One region of the Comamonas sp. wu1-DMT genome, then DNA from elsewhere that is predicted to be linked to it. Evidence: riboswitches for the same ligand, from Rfam matches in the RefSeq annotation. Region 1 holds a riboswitch; the other holds the start of a gene.
The links. A riboswitch is a leader RNA that binds a small molecule or an ion and turns the genes downstream of it on or off. The one in region 1 is predicted to bind S-adenosylhomocysteine.
Positions count from the first base shown of each region.

Region 1 (7,938 bases):
GGTCACGTCCATGCCCGCCGCTTCCTGCTGGCGCTTCTCTTCCTCGATATAGGGCACCAGGTGGGCCACGGCCTGCTTCATCACGCGTGCGGACTTGACCACCTGGGGCAGGAACATCTTGCCGGCGCCGAACAGGTCGCCGACGATATTCATGCCGTCCATCAGCGGGCCTTCGATCACGTGCAGCGGGCGACCGCCGCCCTGCACCACGATCTGCTGGTAGGCCTCTTCGGTGTCTTCGGTGATGAAGTCGGTGATGCCGTGCACCAAAGCGTGCGACAGACGCTCACCCACGGTCTTCGGTGCCTCCGGCGTGCCGCGCCACTCGAGCTTCTTGCTGTCGTCCTTGGCAGCGCCCTTGGCGCTGTCGGCGATCTCGAGCAGGCGCTCGGCCGCATCGGGGCGGCGGTTGAGTACCACGTCCTCCACGCGTTCGCGCAACTGGGGCTCCAGGTCATCGTACACACCGACCATGCCGGCATTGACGATGCCCATGTCCATGCCCGCCGCAATCGCGTGATAGAGGAACACCGTGTGGATGGCCTCGCGCACGGGGTCGTTGCCACGGAACGAGAACGAGACATTGGAGACGCCGCCCGAGACCTTGGCACCGGGCAGGTTCTGCTTGATCCAGCGTACGGCCTCGATGAAATCGACGCCGTAGTTGTTGTGCTCTTCGATGCCGGTGGCCACGGCAAAGATGTTGGGGTCGAAGATGATGTCCTCGGGCGGGAAGCCCACTTCGTCGACCAGAATGCGGTAGGCGCGTTCGCAGATCTCGATCTTGCGCGCAAAGGTGTCGGCCTGGCCTTTTTCGTCAAACGCCATCACCACGGCGGCAGCGCCATAGCGCTTGACCAGCTTGGCGTGCTTCTTGAACTCCTCGACGCCCTCCTTCATGGAGATCGAGTTGACGATGCCCTTGCCCTGCAGGCAGCGCAGGCCGGCCTCGATCACGTCCCACTTGGAGCTGTCCACCATCACCGGCACCTTGGCGATATCGGGCTCGGAGGCAATCAGGTTCAGAAAGCGCACCATGGCGGCCTTGCTGTCCAGCATGGCCTCGTCCATGTTCACATCGATGACCTGGGCGCCGTTTTCCACCTGCTGGCGCGCCACGGCCAGAGCCTCTTCGTACTGCTCGTTGAGGATCAGGCGCGCAAAGGCCTTGGAGCCGGTGACGTTGGTGCGCTCGCCCACGTTGACGAACAGCGTCTCATCGCCGATGAAGACGGGCTCCAGGCCGGACAGGCGCATGGGAGGAATGGCAGTGGAAGGGGTAGCAGCGGACATCAGCTCACCTGTGTGAAAACCAGAAACAGAATCGAAAACAGGTGAGCGCCGTTGTGAGTGCCAGCAGATCGTCAACCAGATCTGCGACCCCGAGCCTGACGGGTCAAACATCTCTGGGATGACCGGCTGCAGCGCTCCTCGGGGTGAAGCCCGTCATTCTACGGCGAGGGCGGGCAATCGGGGCTTCAAGGCGCTTTGCCCCGCGGCTGTGCAGGAGAGCTCTATGCGAATGGCTATAGCAGATTCGACTTTCCACACCCCAAAAACAGGAGCAGGGCAAAAGGTAATTTCGCAGAACACGAATGCAACCATCTCATTTCAAGCATATTCCCGACATGGTGCGCATCCGCAAGGAATGGCGCACACCGCTTTCCTGCTCTCAGGCAGCCCGGCACCGGCGGGTCCGCCTGCCATGAGTGGACAAGCACCTACAGCCCCTATCTTTGAGTCTTTGGCACCATCGACAGCAAATGTCTGGTCCATGTGCTCAGCCGTGCACAGCCGATTGCCAGCCATGACCGGGCAGGCCATTCAGCCCTCGCATGGAACACCCAGGAGATCCTATGAACGTGACCTTCGGCGCGTACTACACCCTCATCATGGCCGTGCTTGTGCTCATGCTTGGCAAGCTCATGACAAGACATATCCGCTTTCTGCGCGACTTCAATATTCCCGAGCCTGTCTCCGGCGGCCTGGTCGTGGCGGCCATCATCTTCATGCTGCATCAGACCACGGGACTGGCGCTGAGCTTCGAGGGCAGTCTGCAGTCGGCGTTCATGCTGGTGTTCTTCTCGTCCATCGGCCTGAGTGCGAACTTCGCGAAGCTGCGTGAGGGCGGCTCTGCGCTGTTCCTCTTCCTGGGCGTGATTGCCGTCTTCATCATCATGCAGAACATCGTGGGCGTGAGTCTGGCGTCCGTGCTGGGACTGGACCCGCTGATCGGCCTGGTCGCGGGCTCCATCACGCTGGTGGGCGGTCACGGTACGGCCGGAGCCTGGGGCTCGGTGCTGGAAAACCAATACGGTCTCACGGGAGCCACCACCCTGGGCATTGCCTGCGCCACTTTCGGCCTGATCATCGGCGGCCTGGTGGGCGGCCCGCTGGCCAAGCGACTGATCACGCGCCATCAGTTGGCCCAGCCGCTGACCGAGTCCGAGCAGCTGCGCGCCGATGCGCCCACGGTCAGCGAAGGCAGCGAGGTCGCCAACTTCGAGTCGCCCAACAAGGCACCGCGCCTGATCACGGCCGATGCTGCAGTGGAAACACTGGCCCTCTTCGCTGGCTGCCTGGCCTTTGCCGAATTCATGACTGGCCTGACCATGGGAACGGTCATCCAGCTGCCTACCTTTGTCTGGGCGCTGGGGGGAGGCGTGATCATCCGCAACGTGCTGGACTATATGTTTGGCTTCAAGGTCTTTGACCGCGCCATCGACGTCTTCGGCAATGCCTCGCTGTCCATGTATCTGGCCATCGCGCTGCTGTCGCTCAAGCTGTGGGAGCTGACCGACCTGGCCGGCCCGCTGATGGTCATTCTGGCCGCGCAAGCCATCGTCATGACGCTGTATGCGGCCTTCGTGACCTTCCGCATCATGGGCAAGAACTATGACGCCGCCGTGCTGGCCGCCGGCCACTGCGGCTTCGGCATGGGGGCCACGCCCACGGCCGTGGCCAATATGCAGGCCATCACCAACCAGTACGGTCCTTCGCACAAGGCCTTTCTGATCGTGCCCCTGGTCGGAGCCTTCTTCATCGACATCATCAACGCCTTTGTGCTGCAGGCCATGCTCAGCATTCTTCGCTGACCGCTACATCAGCCCCCCAAAAAAAGCGTGTTCCTGTTTGACAGGAACACGCTTTTTTCATGGCTGCTTGCGCTTTCAGGGCAAGCGTCAGAGGCTTGTGCGGCTCAAATCATGCAGCCACGGCCTGGGCCGAAGCCGGCAGGCCGAAGATGCGGTCGAACGCCCAGTTGAAGGCAAAGGTGTAGACCATGAAGAACACCAGCAGACCGGCTTCCATCACTGCAGCTTCCCACAGCGAGATGCCGAACCACCAGGCCATCAGCGGGATCAGCATGGCGGCGATGCCGCCTTCGAAACCGATGGCATGCACCACGCGGCGCATCAGGGAGCGGCCCTTGACACTCTGGCGCGATTCCCATTTCTCGAACAGGTGGTTGAAGCTCAGATTCCAGCAGATCGCGATCACCGAGGCAGCCACGGCCATGACGCCGGAATCGCTGGCCTTCTGGCCGATGGCCATGAAGATCAGGCTGGAGACGATGATGGCAATGATTTCGTACAGACCCACATAGAGGATGCGACGTTTGGGACCTTGAAGGCCCTTGGCCTTGGCGGGGGTGGCAAAAGCGGCGGTATTTTTGAGAGAAACGGCAGAGGAAGAAGCGGATGCCATCGCTGAGGCTTGTTGAGACATGGGCTGCAGTGTATGTTCTATAAATTGAAGATAAAAGTCAGTTCCTTTCAATTTTTCTGACAGATCGACACCATGCCCTTTAGCGCCGACCAGGTTCCGCTGTTTCTTGCCGTGCTGGATGCCGGCTCTTTCTCGGCGGCTGCACGCAAGCTGGGGCGTGTGCCCTCGGCCGTCAGCATGGCCATTGCCCAGTTGGAGGCAGAGCTGGAACTGCAGCTGTTTGACCGCAGCGGACGCGAGCCCGTGCCCAGCGCCGCCGCCCGCGCGCTCGAGCCGCAGGCGCGCCTGCTGGCCGAGCAGTTGCAGCTGCTGAACTGGCAGGCTCAGGCGCTGCATGCCGGGCTGGAGGAAAGGCTGACGCTGGCCATCGCCCCCGAACTGCTGGCCACGCACTGGAGCGAACCGCTGAACCGGCTGGTGCGCGAGTTTCCTGCGCTGCCGATTGAGGTGCTGGCAGCACCCCAGGCAGATGCGCTGGAGCTTTTGCATGCCGGCCGCGCCCATCTGGCCCTGGTGTTCGAGCGGCCCGCCATTGACGGGCGCGAGGGTTTCCAGGAAATGGGCCGCGAGACGCTGGTGGCCGTGATGTCGCCGCAGTTCGAGCTCTGGCAGCAGGCGCTGGCCGAGCATGAGCAGGGCCGCACCACACGGCCACAGCTCACGGTGGAACAACTGGCTGCCACGCGTCAGGTACTGGTGGCCAGCCGCGACCCGCAGCAGACAGACCCGCGCTTTGTGTTTGCGCGCCAGCTCTGGCGCACGGACAGCCACCAGGCAGCGCTTTCGCTGATAAGTGCAGGTCTGGCCTGGGGCTGGCTGCCCAAGGGCCTGGTGGAGTCGCATATCGGCAGCGGTGCGCTGATGGAAATTCCCGTGCTCAACATCAGCAACGGCACGACCTTGTTCGTGGACTGGGTCTGGTCCAAGGAGCGGGCCCAGGGTCTGGCGGCCAGGCGCTTTGTGCAACTGCTGCGCGAGCGCTGAGCTTCCATGGGCTGGCCTCCAACATCTGGTCTTGAAGACAAAAAAGCTTAAGGAGCAGAATGTACAAGCGCCAGCCGCTAGTCATTCCATAGCGAATCAATTTGCACTGCACAGGAGTTTCAATACATGCCCCGTCAGCCCGCCAAAGCCGCCCCCGCTACCTCGTCTGCCGCGCAGGCCGAACCCGATCGCCAGCCAGCGCGCAAGCGCCTGCCGTTTCCGACCAGCGAATCGGTACAGGCCACCAAGGCAGCCAAGCCATCGCCCTCCCGGCCTGTGTCGCGCAAAAAGCCTGCCGCCAAAACCGTGAGCCGGACCGCTGCGCCCACGGCAAAAGCACCCGCCTTGTCCTTGATCTATCCTTTCGAGACCAAGGACAAGGCGCTGCGCAAGCTATGGCAGCCCTGGCAACCGGGCCAGCCACGGGACAGTCGTTTGACCACCGGACACCCTCGGCCCGCAGTGGAGTTGCAGAAGTTCGACCCGTCCGCCAAGCCCTTCTCCTCCGACAAGGGCAAGCAATATAACAAGGACAGCGTGAACCAGCTGGCCGAGGCACTGGACGGGCTGCAGAATATTTTCTATGCCGACCGGCGTTTCAAGCTGCTGGTCATCCTGCAGGGCATGGATGCCGCGGGCAAGGACGGCACGCTGCGCGCAGTCTTCGGTCGCATGTCGCCGCTGGGCGTGCGCACCGTGGGCTGGAAGGCGCCCACCGAAACCGAGAAGGCGCATGACTATCTATGGCGCATTCACCAGCAGTTGCCAGGTGCGGGCGAGATCGTGCTCTTCAACCGCAGTCAGTACGAGGATGTGCTGGTGCCCGTGGTCAACGGCTGGCTCACGCCCGAGCAGCAGACCCAACGCTATGCGCAGATCAACGACTTCGAGCGCATGCTCAGCGAGACCGGCACGGTGATCGTCAAGTTCATGCTGCACATCAGCAAGGACGAACAGCGCGAGCGGCTGCAGCAGCGGCTGGACGACCCCTGCAAGCACTGGAAGTTCGACGAGAACGACCTCAAGGTACGCGCTCAGTGGGACGACTACCAGCAGGCTTACGGCCAGCTGCTGGGCGCCACGCACACGCCCTGGGCACCCTGGACCATCGTGCCCGCCGACTCCAAGACCCACCGCAATCTGATGGTGGCCACGGTGTTGCGCGAGGTGCTGGGCAATTTGGAGCTCAAATATCCGCCCGGGGCACCGGCGCTGGATCACATCAAGGTCCGGTGACGCACACAGCTCCCGCCGCCATCAGAGCTCGCATATAGCTCTCAAAAAGAGAGCTGTTGGCGTTTGTTCTCAATGATTTTCAGATTAAAAAGCATCTGAAGTCATTCATCAAAAGGCGCTAGCAGCTCCTGTTTTTGAAAACTACCGGGACAGATCAGAACTGCCAGCCCAGTGCGCCCAGGCCATCGAACTCCATCTCGAAGCGATCGCCGGCTTGAAGCGGCATGCAGCCGCACCAGGTTCCCGTCGTCACCACGGTGCCGGCAGGCACGCTGCCGTATTCGCGCGCCACATGCTGCAGCCAGTCCACGAGCAGCCAGGCCGGATCGCCCAGGCTGTGCGTTCCGGTAAAGCGCTGTGGCGGGCCGTCATTTACGGTCACCGTGCACCGCTGTCGGGCCCAGTCGCGGCCGGCAATGACGGAAGCACTCTGCCACTCGCCCAGCGCCAGTCCGCCATGGCATTGGCCGTCGGCCAGCAAGGCCAGGGCCGGGGCCTTGAGGCCGTCGCGCCAGCGCACATCCACCCATTCCACTGCCACGCAGGCGGCGTCAACCAGCGCCAGCGCGCTGTCGTAATCGAGGGTTGCCGCCTGATCGGCGCTCACATCCAGGCCTATGCGCAGGGCGATCTCGGCCTCGGCACAGCGCAGATTGAAGACGGTGTCGGGCGCGGGCACCGGATTCACGCCCTGGCGAATGCCGTCCTCGGGCAGCGGCACATGCAGCAGCGCGGCGTTGCGGCCCGGGCCGCCGGACTTCCAGTAGCGCGGCGCGCGATCGGCGGGCCACCAGTTCCAGGTACGCGCCAGCGCGCTTTGCACGGCACGGGCATCGGCGGCATCGCGCATCAGCGCTGCCACGTCGGCTCCCAGAGCCTGGGCCGTGCCCAGTTTGCGCGACCACCACAGCGCATCGGCCGTGGCATAGCTGTCCTCGGGCAATTCGGGCCACAACGTCTTCCAGTCGGGCAGCACCTCATCCTGCGTCTGCAGCTCGGGAGCCAGCCCAATGGGCGGGGTATTGGCAAACGGTGCCGGGCCGCACCAGCCGCTTTTGCAATCATTGTTTTCAGACATGACGGCAATGATGGCAAATTTCCTGTCTCCATGTCACCAATTCAGTGCTTGGCCCACATCCAGAGCGGCTTTCAGATGGTTATGCACAAAATGCATAGCATCTCAAACAAGAAGCCTTGGACAGGAAAATCCGGCGCGCGCACACTGTGAATCCCGGACAGCAAGGGCTTACAACGACCTTGCTCCACTCAGTCAACCAGGCCTACATCATGCAAGCCAAAGACTCTTCAGCGCTGTCCACAGCGCATGCTCTGCCCTCCTACCTCAACTCCGATCATCTCGGTCCCTGGGGCATTTATCTGCAACAGGTCGACCGTGTCACCCCCTACCTGGGCTCGCTGGCCCGCTGGGTTGAAACGCTCAAGCGACCCAAGCGCATCCTGATCGTCGATGTCCCCATCGAGATGGACGACGGCCGTATCGCACACTTCGAGGGCTACCGCGTGCAGCACAACCTGAGCCGAGGTCCCGGCAAGGGCGGTGTGCGCTTCCACCAGGATGTGACGCTGTCTGAAGTGATGGCACTATCGGCCTGGATGAGCATCAAGAATGCAGCCGTGAACGTGCCCTACGGTGGCGCCAAGGGCGGCATCCGTGTCGACCCGCGAAAGCTGTCCAAGGCCGAGCTGGAGCGCCTGACACGCCGCTATACCAGCGAAATCGGTCTGCTGATCGGCCCCACCAAGGACATTCCGGCACCTGACGTGAACACCAACGGCCAGGTCATGGCCTGGATGATGGACACCTACTCCATGAACACGGGCGCCACGGCCACCGGCGTGGTCACGGGCAAGCCCGTGGACCTGGGCGGATCGCTGGGTCGCGTCGAGGCCACGGGCCGCGGCGTGTTCACCGTGGGCGTGGAAGCCGCCAAGCTCACCGGCCTGAATGTGCATGGCGCACGCGTGGCC
Region 1 covers NZ_JBANEM010000006.1:140,598-148,535, forward strand. Annotated here, with positions in the region: gene metH (methionine synthase) at 1-1,293, opposite strand, end outside; S-adenosyl-L-homocysteine riboswitch at 1,330-1,439, opposite strand; gene gltS (sodium/glutamate symporter) at 1,857-3,095, shown strand; gene V8Z78_RS11020 (PACE efflux transporter) at 3,205-3,708, opposite strand; gene V8Z78_RS11025 (LysR family transcriptional regulator) at 3,802-4,713, shown strand; gene V8Z78_RS11030 (PPK2 family polyphosphate kinase) at 4,840-5,949, shown strand; gene V8Z78_RS11035 (fumarylacetoacetate hydrolase family protein) at 6,104-7,027, opposite strand; gene V8Z78_RS11040 (Glu/Leu/Phe/Val family dehydrogenase) at 7,237-7,938, shown strand, end outside.

Region 2 (7,938 bases), on a different contig from region 1:
CTCTTCCATCCCCAAAAACCATTTCACGCCTCTCGCTCCTGGGCCATCGGCTCTGCGTTGCTGATGATTGCCTTGAGCTGTGCAAAGCCCTCTGCTGCCGAGGAAACAAAAGCGCAATCTGCTTCTGAAAGCTCAGCTCCTGCGCATGCCGACAGCAGGTCTTCCCTGACCGGCTCGCTGGGCCTGATCAGTGACTACCGCTTTCGCGGCATCTCGCAGACCTGGCAAGGTGCGGCCGTGCAGGGCGCAGTGGAACTGGCCTTGCCCAAGGGCTTTTATCTGGGCACGTCGCTGTCCAATGTCTCAACCAACAGCTATGGCCGGGGCCAGGGACTGGAGCACGATATCTATGGTGGCTGGCGCGGCGAGCTCGTGCCTGACTGGTTGCTGGATGCCGGGCTTTTGCAGTACCGCTATCCCGGCGCACGCCTGGGCGCAAGTGATGGCAGCAGCAAACGCTTTGACACCACCGAGCTCTATCTGGGGGCGACCCATGGTGGTCTGAGCATCAAATGGTCTGTGGCACTGACGCCTTATTTCGGCCTGGGCAAGAGTACCGCCGACTCGGCGTTCGCCACTGCGCTGCAACCAGCGGGCAGCAGTCGCGGCAGCCAGTATCTGGATCTGAACTATCAGCATCCGCTGGGCGATCTCGCCACCTTGGGCCTGCATGGCGGCTATACCTGGGTGCGCAATTACAGCGATGTTTCCTATGCCGACTGGCGCATCTCGCTATCCAGGGCCTGGGGGGCGTGGACTGCATCGCTTGCGTACGCGGGTACCTCGGCCGATGCCCGCTACTACAGCGCCGTCAACAGTCGTGGCCAATGGCGTGATCTGGCGCGCAGCGGCTGGCTGCTGGGCCTGAGTGCCGGGTTCTGACCGGACTTGAGTGATACGCTGATCGCCTGATGCCTTCATCCACACCCTCATCCGCCGCGCAGCGCCCCGACCCCGACGCGCTGGTCGCTCAACTGCAGGCAGATCGGCAGCGCGCCCATCTCGGCAAGCTGCGCATCTACTTTGGCTCCAATGCCGGAGTGGGCAAGACCTATTCCATGCTGGCGGCTGCGCAGCGCGAGCGGCAGGCAGGACGCAAGGTTCTGGTGGGGCTGGTGGAGACGCATGGCCGCGCCGAGACCGAGCAGCAGCTGCACGACCTGGAGCTGCTGCCGCGGCGCACGCTGGTCTACCAGGGCAGGCAGCTGGACGAGTTCGACCTCGATGCAGCTCTGGCGCGCCGCCCGGAGGTGCTGCTGCTCGACGAGCTGGCGCACAGCAATGTGAGCGGCTCACGCCACCCCAAGCGCTGGCAGGATGTGCAGGAGCTTCTGGAGGCGGGTATCGAGGTGTGGACCACGCTCAACGTTCAGCACCTGGAAAGCCTCAACGATGTGGTGGGCGGCATTGTGGGCATACAGGTCCATGAGACCGTGCCCGACCATATCTTTGACGATGCCGACGAGGTCATCGTGGTCGACATCCCGCCCGAGGAGCTGCTCAAGCGCCTCAAGTCGGGCAAGGTCTATCCGCTGGAGCAGGCCGAGCGGGCCTCGCGCAATTTCTTTCGCCAGGGCAATTTGCTGGCGCTGCGCGAGCTGGCCCTGCGCCGCACGGCCGATCGTGTCGATGAGGACATGCGCGACTACCGCCGCGAGCGCTCCATCGGCGATGTCTGGCCCACGCGCGAGCGCTTGCTGGTAGGCGTGGGCGGCCGCGCCGGTGATGATGCCCTGGTGCGCCAGGTGGCACGCCTGGCCAGGCGGCTGGAGGCCGACTGGGTGGTGGTCTATGTGGATGCGCCGGAGCGCCAGCATAGGCCTCGGGCAGCGCAGGAGGCCGTGCTCAAGACCCTGGCGCTGGCGGCGCGTCTGGGCGCGGAAACGGCCACCATCCCCGGTGCCCATGTGGCCCAGGCTCTGGTGGACTTTGCGCGTGAGCGCAATGCCAGTCATCTGGTGCTGGCGCGTGTGCACGAACCTTTGAGCCGATGGCTGCGCTGGCGTGCCTCCAGCCTGTCCGAACAGATCGCTGCGCTGGATCCCGGCCTGGACGTGCTGCTGCTGTCCGTCAAGCAAAGCAAGAACGAGAGCACCTTGCGATTGCCGGCGGCGCGTGAAAAAACCATTCCGTGGAAGGGCTATGCGGGCGTGACCCTGGCTTGCCTGGCCGCGACAGCGGTGGCTGAGCTGCTGCTGCGAGTGTTCGACCCTGCCAATGTCGTCATGCTTTTCCTGCTGGTGGTGGTGCTGTCCGCCGTGCGCTGGGGACGCGGCCCCGGAGCATGGGCGGCCCTGCTGTCAGTGCTGCTGTTCGATTTCTACTTTGTGCCGCCGCGCAACTCCTTCAGCGTCAACGATACGCAATACCTGTTCACCTTCAGCCTGATGCTGGGTGTGGCCCTGGTCTGCGGCCAGCTCACGGCGCGGCTGCGCCACGAGGCGCGCGTGGCCGCAGAGCGCGAAAGGCGGGCCGGCGCGCTGGCCAGGCTGGCGCGTGACCTGTCGGGTGCGCTGACGCAGGAGCAGGTCACGCAGATCGCGCTGACCACGATTTCAGGCGTTTTCGATGCCCAGACCGGGCTGCTGGTGCCCGATGCCGATGAGCGCCTGCAGCTGGCGCCTGGCAGCGAAGCTCAGATCGACACCAGCGTGGGTCGCTGGAGCATGGAGCATGGCCAGATGGCCGGCCATGGAACCGATACCCTGGCAGCTGCGCCGGCACTTTATGTGCCGCTGATGGCGCCCGTGCGTTCGCGTGGCGTGCTGGTGCTGCAGCTGCGTGCGCCGCAACGATTGCGAGTGCCCGAGGAGCGCCGTCTGCTTGAAGCCTGTGCCAGCCAGATCGCCCTGGCATTGGAGCGTGTGCATTTTGTGGAGGTGGCGCAGCAGACCCAGATCGCCATGGAAGGCGAGCGCATGCGCAACACCTTGCTCTCGGCCGTCTCGCATGATCTGCGCACGCCGCTGACGGGCATCCTGGGCGCGGCCCAGGCGGCCTTGCCACATGCGCCGCAGGGGCCGGCGCATCACATGCTGGTGCAGATTCGCAATCAGGCACAGGCGCTGCAGCAACTGGTGGACAACCTGCTGGCCATGGCGCGCCTGCAGCAAGGCGGCGTGCAGCTCAAGCGTGAATGGCTGCCGGTGGACGAACTGGTGGGCAGCGCGCTGGCGCAGATGCGCGAGCGACTGGCCGCTCATGTGCTGCAGACCTCGCTGCCGGCCGATCTGCCCTTGCTGCAGCTCGATGCCGTGCTGATGGAGCGTGTGCTGGTCAATCTGCTGGACAACGCCATCAAGTACACGCCCGAAGGCACGACGATCACCGTGGCAGCGAGCGTGGCCGACGGCAACTGTGTGCTGAGCGTGCAGGACGCGGGGCCGGGCCTGCCCGTGCATCTGTCCCCCGAGCAACTGTTCGAGCCGTTCACGCGTGGGCAGGCGGAGAGTGCCGTGTTCGGCATGGGGCTCGGCCTGGCGCTGGCTCAGCGGATTGTGCAAGCCCATGGCGGCAGTTTGCGGGTAGCGGCGGCAGACCCCGGGCCGGGCACCGTTTTCAGCATCTCGCTGCCCGTGCCCGAGCAGCCGGCCATGGACGAATGAGCCGACAATCCCGTGCATCACATGCAAATCCGAACATGACAAGCGCCGCACCCCGCATTTTGCTGATTGAAGACGACGCCAGCATCCGCCGCTTTGTGCGCCTGGCACTGGAGGACGAAGGCTGGCAGGTGTTCGAGTCAGAAACCGCCAGGCGCGGCCTGATCGAGGCCGCCAGCCGCCAGCCCGACGCCGTGGTGCTGGACCTGGGGCTGCCCGATGCCGATGGCAAGACCGTGATTACCGAGCTGCGCGGCTGGAGCCAGCTGCCGATTCTGATTCTGTCCGCGCGCGAGCGGGAAGAGGACAAGGTGGCGGCGCTGGACGCTGGGGCCGATGACTATCTGACCAAGCCCTTTGGCGTGCCCGAGCTGCTGGCCAGGCTGCGCGTGATGCTGCGTCGCCGCCAGCAGGCGTCGGCGTCAGACAAGCCCGGTAGCTGTGCGCGTTTCGGCGCGGTGGTGGTGGATCTGGCGGCGCACGATGTCAGGCGCGACGGAGTGGCCGTGCACCTGACGCCCATAGAGTTCCGCCTGCTGGCGGCCCTGATTGCCGGCCATGGCAAGGTGCTGACCCACCGCCAGTTGCTGCTGCAGGTCTGGGGCGCTGAATATCTGGACCGCCCCCACTATCTGCGCGTGCACATGGCCAACCTGCGCCAGAAGATAGAGCTCGATCCGGCCCAGCCCCGGCATCTGGTAACCGAGTTGCAAGTCGGTTATCGCTTGGTGGGCCTGGAAGGCTGATTCCTTTATAATCGCCGTCCATCCGAGGAGCGTTGCAGCGTTCCCCAGCCAGCCATGAGCTGGTCTGCGCGGGGCGTGAGGCTCGGATTTCATCCCGCAACGACGCTCGCCCACGCTTTCTGTGCGGTGAGCCGGTTTATTCCCCCTCTGCTGCAGAACGTGGTTTTTCATTCAAGATTTGGAGAAAACCATGAACGCTGCCGTGCGCTTCAACCCCGCTGATTCGGCCATTACCGATATTTCCCTGGCTGCCTGGGGCCGCAAGGAAATCAGGATCGCCGAAACCGAAATGCCCGGTCTGATGGCCGTGCGCGAGGAGTTCGCCGCTGCCCAGCCCCTGAAGGGCGCGCGCATCACGGGCTCGCTGCACATGACCATCCAGACCGCCGTGCTGATCGAGACGCTGACGGCTCTGGGTGCACAAGTGCGCTGGGCTTCGTGCAACATCTTCTCGACCCAGGATCACGCAGCTGCCGCCATCGCCGAAACCGGCGTGCCTGTCTATGCCATCAAGGGCGAGTCGCTGGAAGACTACTGGAACTACACCCACTCCATCTTTGAATTCGGTGCCGCCGGTACCGAAGGCGAAGGCCCCAACATGATCCTGGACGACGGCGGCGACGCCACCATGCTCATGCACCTGGGCAAGCGCGCCGAGAAGGATCTGTCCGTGCTGGCCAACCCCGGTTCGGAAGAAGAGCGCATCGTCTTCGCCGCCATCAAGGCCAAGCTGGCCGTGGACTCCACCTGGTACAGCCGCAAGTCGGCCCAGATCATGGGCGTGACCGAAGAGACCACCACCGGCGTGCACCGCCTCAACGAAATGTCGGCCAAGGGCACGCTGCTGTTCCGCGCCATCAACGTCAACGACTCGGTGACCAAGTCCAAGTTCGACAATCTGTACGGCTGCCGCGAATCGCTGGTGGACGGCATCAAGCGCGCTACCGACGTGATGATCGCCGGCAAGGTGGCTTGCGTGGCCGGCTATGGCGACGTGGGCAAGGGCTCCGCCCAGGCTTTGCGCGCGCTGTCGGCCCAGGTCTGGGTGACCGAGATCGACCCCATCAACGCCCTGCAGGCCGCCATGGAAGGCTACAAGGTCGTGACCATGGAATACGCTGCCGACAAGGCCGATATCTTCGTGACCACCACCGGCAACAAGGACATCATCCGCCACGAGCACATGGTTGCCATGAAGGATCAGGCCATCGTCTGCAACATCGGTCACTTCGACAACGAAATCGATGTGGCTTCGATCGAGAAGTACAAGTGGGAAGAAGTGAAGCCCCAGGTCGACCAGATCGAGTTCCCCGACGGCAAGAAGATCACCCTGCTGGCCAAGGGCCGTCTGGTGAACCTGGGCTGCGCCACCGGCCACCCCAGCTTTGTGATGTCCAACTCCTTTGCCAACCAGACCCTGGCGCAGATCGAGCTGTTCACCCGCCCCGACGCCTACGAAGTGGGCAAGGTCTATGTGCTGCCCAAGATCCTGGACGAAAAGGTCGCCCGCCTGCACCTGAAGAAGGTCGGCGCCATGCTGACCGAACTGAGCGACGAGCAGGCCGCTTATATCGGCGTGAGCAAGCAAGGCCCTTACAAGCCTGAAACTTATCGTTATTAATAGCACCCCCCTGAGGCGCTTTGCCTGGGCGGCCCCGCGCCTTCCCCCTCTCTCTACGCGCTGCGCGCTAGGGGAGGGGGACGACAGCTTTGCTGCGCGGCGGCGCTTGCTCGCTGTCACTTTGCTAGGCTCTGCCAGTATTAGTGAGCGGCTGTCGTGGTTTAAATTTAATAGCTGCTTGCGCACGTCATACATAGATTTCAGGTGAATATTTATCTGAAATCAAGATGTATCAAGCGTAGGCTGCTATCTCAAAAGATTTCTTTTGCCCGCTGCACCTTTGTGCAGCGCCTGGCGCCGGTTTATTTCAAAGGAAGCGACGCTATGCGCGCAGATGTTTTTTTTGGTTGAAGCAGGTCATGCTGCCACCCGTTCCCAGGCCCAGCGCCTGATCGCCTCGGGTGTGGAGTGGCGCCTGACGCCGCTGGCGCCATGGAAGAAAGTGGCCAAGAACGGCGATGACATTCCTGCCGGTGCCGAGCTGCAGCTGCTGGACGCCGCCGAGGCCAAATACATCTCGCGCGGCGGGCTCAAGCTCGAGGGCGCGCTGGCCGCGACCGGCCTGAGCGTCAAGGGCTTGCGCTGTCTGGATGTGGGCCAGAGCACGGGCGGCTTCACCGATTGCCTGCTGCAGGCCGGTGCGACCCAGGTCATCGGCATCGACGTGGGCCACGGCCAGTTGCACGAGCGCCTGAAAAATGACGAACGCGTGGTCTGCGTCGAGGGCTTCAACGCCCGCGCGCTGACGCCCGAGCTGCTGGAGAAGGCCTGCGACGAGGCGCTGTGCGAAGTCATCGAGGAAGAAGAGGACAACGACACCCAGCCCGTCGCTCCCTATGCCTGGATGCGCAACGGCGGTCAGGTCGATGAGGACTATGACGACAGCGACGACGCCAAGGAACAGGATGTCGAGAGCTTCAAAGCCGAGCGCGCCGCCAAGGCCAAGGCCCGGGCCGAAGGTCTGGCTCCGGTGGAGTTGCGTCGCAAGCCCGGTACCGAAAATATCGACATCAGCCCGGCCTTTGATTTCGTGACCGGCGATCTGTCCTTTATCTCGCTGACCCTGGTGCTGCCTGCCGTGGTGCAGCTGCTCAAGCCTCATGGCCAGCTGCTGATGCTGGTCAAGCCGCAGTTCGAGTTGCAGCCCGGCCAGATCGGCAAGGGCGGCATCGTGCGCGACACGGCCTTGTACGCCGAGGTCGAAAAGCGCATTCGCGACTGCCTCGGCGATCTGGGGCTGAGCGTCAAGCAGTGGCTGGACTCGCCCATAGAGGGCGGCGATGGCAATCACGAATTCTTTGTCTGGGCCCAGCAGGGCGCTGAAGTCAAGGCTCCGGCCCCCGTCGTTGCAGACGAAGCGGCTGCAGCCAGGCCGGCCGTCAAGGCAGCCGCCAAGCGCCCTTCGCGTGCCGACATCAAGGCCCAGCGCGCCAAGCAGGAGCTGTATGAAGACCCCGAGGTGGCCAGCTTCGGCCAGCCCGGCCCGGCCCGCAGCAAGCAGAAAAAGCGAAACGAGCGCTGAGCAAAAAGCGCAACAAGCGTTGAGTAGAAAGCGCAAGCCGCGCTGAGCACAAGAGCGTGGCGGGTGCCGAGCCTTCGGAGCCCGCCCATGACCCAGGATTCAGAGACATAGACCGCCATGAGCTTTCCCGTCAGCTTCGAGTTTTTCCCCACCAAGACGCCCGAGGGCGCTGCCAAGCATGTGGGCGTGCGCCAGGCCCTGTATGCGCGCAAGCCCGAGTTCTGCTCCGTGACCTATGGCGCGGGCGGCTCCACCCAGGTCGGCACCTTCACCATGGTGCGCGACATCCAGAACGAAGGTGTGGGCGCGGCCTCGCACTTCTCCTGCATCGGCGCCACGCATGAGAAAGTGCGCGCCGAGCTGAACGAGCTCAAGGCCATGGGCGTCAAGCGCATCGTCGCCTTGCGCGGCGACCTGCCCAGCGGCTACGGCCTGGGCGGCGAGTTC
Region 2 covers NZ_JBANEM010000002.1:335,172-343,109, reverse strand. Annotated here, with positions in the region: gene V8Z78_RS05645 (TorF family putative porin) at 1-882, shown strand, start outside; gene V8Z78_RS05640 (DUF4118 domain-containing protein) at 912-3,605, shown strand; gene V8Z78_RS05635 (response regulator) at 3,641-4,348, shown strand; S-adenosyl-L-homocysteine riboswitch at 4,367-4,463, shown strand; gene ahcY (adenosylhomocysteinase) at 4,539-5,969, shown strand; partial or broken gene V8Z78_RS05625 (TlyA family RNA methyltransferase) at 6,294-7,491, shown strand; gene metF (methylenetetrahydrofolate reductase [NAD(P)H]) at 7,609-7,938, shown strand, end outside.
Region 2: another riboswitch for S-adenosylhomocysteine. It lies ahead of ahcY (adenosylhomocysteinase); the one in region 1 lies ahead of metH (methionine synthase).